DNA from 2 places in the Lactobacillus sp. B4026 genome. Region 2 is predicted to be linked to the other one. Evidence: predicted binding sites of a transcription regulator. Region 2 holds the regulator's gene; the other holds the start of a gene.

Region 1 (3,261 bases), 200 kb from region 2:
TATGGAATTAAAAACTAAAACAATAAAAATAATGAATAAAACGCTTAAATTCAACTAAAACTTAAACAAAAACAGTCAAATAAAAACACTTTAAACTATACCCCAGATAGTATTGTAGGACAAAATAGAAAAAAATCAAATAAAAACTACTAAAAAAATCAACTTAAAATGGAAATTGAAAAAGTGGCAAATACTATTTTGCCTATTGGAAGGCTTGATTAGCAATGAAGTCCAAAATATGGTTAAGAATAGTTTTACCAAAAAGGGTAATAATATATAACATCAAGATAGAAAGCGCTTATTAATTTATTTTGAAAAACTGGCAATAATTAGCAAAATTGCTAAAAAGCAAAAGAAACAGTTCCAAAAATAATAAAATTCGCACAAACAAAAATTGCTCACAATTCTAAGAAAAATTTATAATCGCTTCAAAATTGAATAAGCAAATTAAACCAATTATTACACTAAATACATCAAATTAAAAAAGATAATTTGACGGTTGCTACAAACTTAAATAAATGCAGGTCCTAAGAAAGTAAATAAAGGGTATAGCAAGTGAAAATGATTCAATCCGTAGGACAACTTCGTATAATATATATTATGTAAAGTTATCTCAATTTTATCAATGACTGCCAGTTGTTTTAGTAGAAGTGCGTTTTGCCAAAATCTGTTAATAATCAACGACAATCGACCTAATATTACTATTTAAGTTTTAAGCAGTAGTTAGTTTAATTCCTCTTAGCTTATTCGACAAATCTTACACTACTGACTTTAGAGAGTCTTAATAATTTTCAATAAAGGTAGTTTTATTGCTGAAATAAAACTATTGTCGTCAAGAAAACTAGTGGAAGTTAATTAAGGACACACTTGATAACTTGATGCTTTCACGGTTAGTTTGAGCAAGCAAAAGCGTTCTGTTGCTGTTTAACTATAAGATATCTTGGTGAGGAATTTGAACAAGTAAATGAAGATCATCACTAGCAAGTATGAACTGAACGCAAAAACTATTCTCTGCCAGGATACATTTGCTAGTAGAGTACTAATTTTACTGGGTATGGTTTGCTGCTTAAAATGCTTTAGCTATCCGCGCTAAATAAGCAAAAAATAAGCAAAAAATAAGCAAAATTTTATTTTTGGTATCATTAAAACTATAATTTTAATGATAAGTAAAAGCAGCTATCTGACAGGCTTTTGCTGAATTTGCTTAAATCTAACTCAAAAATATTATAAAAATGATTATATAACTTTTGTTAAAACCATTTGCAAAATATTCTAGTAATTAAAGTTTTAACTATCAACTTGTAACTTGGGATTTGGGCTGTTTAAGATTTTAAGTTCGCGGTTTTTGGTCGGATTTATTCAAAATATCTGTTTTTTACCGGCCTTTTTACCCTCCTGCGTGTTTCTTAATACGCACAAGGCTAAAGAACGCAATTTATCCTGCTTAGTTACCTAAAATGGCGCTGACCAAGTATTCTTTTTAACGTGGTCAACTTCCACTTATTATTGCAGTTAAATTAGCCTTATTAAGCCTCTTCTTCCCCACTTCCCACTCTTTCACTATAAAAAAGACAAACATACATTCAGATTTTGCTATATAATAGTTAGTAAAAAAGCTAGGAGAACTACGTGGAAACAAAAAAGTATTTGGATCTCATTCAAGAAGAATTAAATAAGATGCCGGATTTTGTCAAAGAGTACAATTTTGGTACCAGTCATTCTTTAGCGACATCGTACCAGTATCTTACAGAAATTAGACGTTTTTTTGATTGGCTTCGTCATGAAGGTATTTCCCCTGCTGATACCAATCAAAAAATTAGTATTGAAACTTTGGCGACTTTGCACCGAAACGATATTATGCTCTATATCAATTATTTGGGCCATGTTCGAAACAAGCAAGGTAATTTAAATTCACCGACAACGATTAACCGGTCAATTAATGCGTTGCGTTCCTTATTCAAATTTTTAACTATTACCGCTGATAATAATGATGGAAAACCATATTTTGAACGAAATGTAATGCTGAAGATTGACTCACTTAACAATACTGAAACGTTAAATTATCGTGCACATGTTTTGGAATCGCATATGTACACCGGAAAATTAAAATATCAGTTTTTAGATTTTATTGCTAATGAATTTGAAAAGCAGTGTAATGTTCATGCGCTACCTAGTTTTAAAGTCAATAAGGAGCGTGATATGGCTATTATTGCTTTAATTCTTGGAACCGGTATTCGCGTTTCAGAATGTGCCGGAATTGACCTTACCGATTTGAATTTAAAAAAGGCTACCTTAGATGTCACCCGTAAAGGCGGACAGCGCGATAGCGTGCCGATTGCTCAATGGACACTAAACTATATATCCGACTATAAAAAAGTCCGCAGACAGCGTTATATGGCCTCAAAAAAGGAAACAGCTTTCTTCCTCACGAGGTGGCATCATCAAACAAAAAGAATTACGACTAATGCCATTGAAAAAATGGTTAATAAATATTCTGCTGCTTTTGGTCATCCACTAACTCCACATAAATTGCGGCATACACTCGCTTCCGAATTATATGATGTGACTAAAGACCAGGTGTTAGTAGCACAGCAACTTGGACAAAAAGGTACCTCGGCTACCGATTTGTACACACACGTTGACCAAAAAAAGCAACGAGCAGCTTTAGATAGAATTGCTACAGCTAAAGATAAAAAAGAATAGCTAAGAAAAAAAGAACTCCAATAATGTTATGTGGAGTTCTTTTTAGTTTTGTTTTAATCAAATAAAACTTGCCAGTTTGTGGCCTTATGAGCATCAAAACAAATTTTAATTTCTTCTGGTGTATTTCTAATAAGTGAAAGCGGCGGCAAATTGTCTAAGGAAAAATAGTCGCATTCAGTTGTTTCAGTATTTTTTACAAAATCTCCACCTAGTTCATGACATAAAAAGATTACATTACAGACATTAATTGCTCGCTCAGTTCGGTCATGGCCATGAACGTTAGTTTTGCTGTTTCTGATTGCAATTACTTGATCAATTGCAATCTTTCGGCCCGATTCTTCCCGAGCTTCTTTAATACAGTTTTGCGCAACTGATAAATTTGGCTCGCACCAACCGCCAGGCATTGACCAATGATCATCTGTGGTTTCGTGTACCAGCAATAGCTTATCATTCTTAAAAATTGCCGCACGTGTAGACAATTTGGGTGTTTGGTAGCCATCATCGCTGCTGAATAAGTCCTTTACTTGCTTTAACGGCAAACCAGTTTTAGCTGCCATC
Region 2 (3,261 bases):
TGATCAGTAATTGCAGGCTTTTCATCCAGTAACTTTTCTACACGGTCGTAACTGGCGCTACCACGTTCTAGAATATTAAATAGATAGCCAATTGCAAACATCGGCCAAACCATATTCCCAATATACGCAATGAAAGAAACTAATTGGCCAATTGTAAGAGCCCGGTTACTAACCAATAACCCACCATAGATAATTGTAATTGTGTAAGTTAAACCGATTAGTAAAGTACCTAGTGGATCAAACAAGGAGTCCCACTTGAAAACACGTTTATTGATTTTGATCGTATTAGCAATCATATCATTGAATGCTTGCGTATCTTCTTTACCCTGACCAAAAGTTTTTAGGACCTTAATTCCTGAAACAGATTCTTGTGTTTTATTATTGAGGCGGGAAAAAGCAGCCTGTGATTCATCAAAGGCATCATATAATTGATCGCCCAACTTCCAAGCTCCCCAAGCTAAGAAAGGTAAGGGAATTAAAGCAACTATCGTCAACCGCCAGTCAACAAAGATGATCATTGCGATCATGGTTGAAACACTCATTAATAAAGAATCGACCAAAGTCAAAACACCTTCACCAGCAACTTCTTGAATAGCTGAAACATCATTGGTTGCGTGCGCCATTAAATCACCTGTTCGGTGGCGTTGATAAAAAGTGCGATCCATTTCCATAAAATGCCGAAATAATTTCGAGCGCAACTGCAGTTCTAGTTCTGCCGCTCCACCCCATATTTGCCTGCGCCACAAGTAACGAAAGCCATATAAAAGTAGTGCCGCGAAAATGATTGTCAAAATTAACAAGCCATATTCTTGCCAAGAAATATGTCCTTTATCGAGCTGATCAGCCATTAGTCCTAATATTCGCGGTGGAACCAAATTAATTACAGACGTTAAAGCCAAGAAGGTCACACCAATTAGGTACCGTTTTTTCTCCTTTTTAAAAAACCATCCAAGCTTAAAAAATATACCCATTTTTCACCTTTCTTTCCAAATAAAAAGGCGGAGAAATAATCCTCCGTCTTTATTTTCAATTCAGTAAGATTGACTATTTTTGATGCTTCATCATGTTCATCACCTGGTTAACCTTCTTAGCGGAAGGCTTTTGCCCCATTTGTGACATCATGGCAACGATCATATCCTCACTGATTGGTGGATTATCTTTAAAGTATTTCTTCATGTATGCTCTTGCACCATAAAAACCGCCAACAAGGCCAATTAATAATGCAACAATAATTAAAACAATCGCTAATCCTAATTTCATAAAATAATCACCTCAATTTGTCCAATAGATATATCTTACCGAAAATTTAAGTAAATTTAAAGACGTAAATTAGTCTTTTCGTAAACCTTTCTTCCGCTGAGCTTTCTTTGCTTTTTCAGAAGTAATTTCCTTGCCATTCTTATCAATTATGACAAGGTTTTCAACATCTTGCTTAAAACCGGCACGAAAGTTCTTGATAAATTCTTGATGAAGTTTTTCACGTTCTTTTTCTTCTTCATCAGACAAACCTTCTTTTTCTTTCTTATGATATAGTTCGTTTATCCGATTAATCATCTTTTTTTCATTGTCTTCTGTCATTTTTTGCACCTCTTTCGCACTTCTTAATAAAAAGAGTCTACCCTATTTCAGCTAAGAAAAAAAGTTTAATTTCTTAGAACGCTTGTTTGTATTATGACTTAATTTCTGTTAGAATATGTTTATCAGCAAATAGACTATCATGGGAGCTAAAGATGACTAACAAACAAAGTTCAAAACAATTACAAATTTTACGTTATATCTATGACACAGTTGAAAAGCGCGGATTTCCGCCAACTGTGCGAGAAATCTGCCAAGGAGTTCAACTTTCTTCGACTTCGACTGTTCACGGTCATTTGTCACGGTTGGAACGCAAAGGCCTTATTGTTAAGGATGCCACCAAGCCGCGAGCATTGGAAATAACAGACGAAGGTAAGAAAGCCATTGGCGTTAAGCCAACTGAAATACCTGTTGTCGGTGTTGTTACTGCCGGTCAGCCAATTTTGGCGGTTGAAGATATCGAAGATTACTTCCCTCTTCCACCAGATTTAGAAAATGATGCTGGTGACCTGTTCATGCTACGTGTTCACGGGGAAAGTATGATTAATGCTGGTATTTTAAATGGTGACAATGTTATTGTTCGTAAACAAAGCTCAGCAACAAATGGTGAAATTGTTGTTGCCATGACAGATGAAAACGAAGCAACTGTTAAACGTTTTTATAAGGAAAAAGATCATTATCGTCTTCAACCTGAAAATGATAACATGGCACCGATTATTCTTAATAGTGTTCATATCTTAGGTAAAGTTGTTGGTCTTTACCGTAATAATATTAATTAGCTTAAAAAGTTTTTAGTCTGTTAGATCGTTTAATTAATAACTGTTCATTTACTTAATGAGCAGTTTTTTTAGTGCTTTTTTCAATGCCACTAAAGCTTTTTTTCTGTGACGCAGTTCTCTGATTGCAGCATCATTTTCTGCTATTTTTTCTTCGATTAGCCGAAGATTTTGCTCATGCTGCTTTTTTGTACCACATGACTGGTCATTCAATTCTTTGATTGCGCAAATTTCTTTTAGTGAAAAGCCCAATTCTTGTAAGTTTTTTATTTCCTGAAATGATTCTACTTCATTATCAGTAAACCAATAATTTTTCCCCTTTCGTATTGGCGTTAATAAACTTAATTCAAGATAAAACCTAACTGTATCCTTAGTAGTATTCATTTTAGTGATAAATTCTTTTAAATACATGTATATTCTCCTTGACGTTGGGTCAACCCCCTATAGTTAACTAGCGCTAGGAGGAAAGAAAATTGAAAATTTCAACTAATTTATTGACTATTATTTACGGAACAATAATGATAATTGCGGCCGTAGCTAGCATTCACAAAATTCCTGTTTGGTTAATCTGCTTAAACGTTATCGCAAGCGTTTTCTTAATACTGACCTGCTTAACTGGTTACCATAAATATGCGCCAATTTGTTTATTTGCAATCTTACTCATTGCGTTAATTAATGGCTATTGCCTAAACAGAAAAATCAATTGGCTTCACTGGTTTATCAGACTGACCATAACTATTGCTTTAAGTTGGTTAAACTGGTGTTTTTAAAATAATGGCATTATTTAATTTACAAAAGAGATCTTCTGTTTGCTATTTAATTCCACTTCAATATATTTGTTACCATTTTTAACGTTAAGTCAAGTATAATCGCTTTCATAAAAAGAATCTGATGACTTTCCACATCAGCT

Evidence for each region. Region 2 encodes LexA, which represses DNA repair genes until DNA is damaged. Its sites were predicted from a motif close to CNAACANNTGTTNG; they were not measured.
Region 1: the regulator LexA is predicted to act here: its motif matches at 1,573-1,586, upstream of xerS (tyrosine recombinase XerS).

The regions. Positions count from the first base shown of each region.
Region 1 is NZ_JAFNPD010000002.1:274,687-277,947, reverse strand. It holds gene xerS (tyrosine recombinase XerS) at 1,630-2,703, shown strand; gene J3U69_RS03205 (NUDIX hydrolase) at 2,757-3,261, opposite strand, start outside.
Region 2 is NZ_JAFNPD010000002.1:70,960-74,220, reverse strand. It holds gene J3U69_RS02265 (ABC transporter ATP-binding protein) at 1-971, opposite strand, end outside; gene J3U69_RS02260 (YneF family protein) at 1,045-1,260, opposite strand; gene J3U69_RS02255 (DUF896 domain-containing protein) at 1,330-1,578, opposite strand; gene lexA (transcriptional repressor LexA) at 1,731-2,354, shown strand; gene J3U69_RS02245 (MerR family transcriptional regulator) at 2,403-2,762, opposite strand; gene J3U69_RS02240 (hypothetical protein) at 2,825-3,121, shown strand.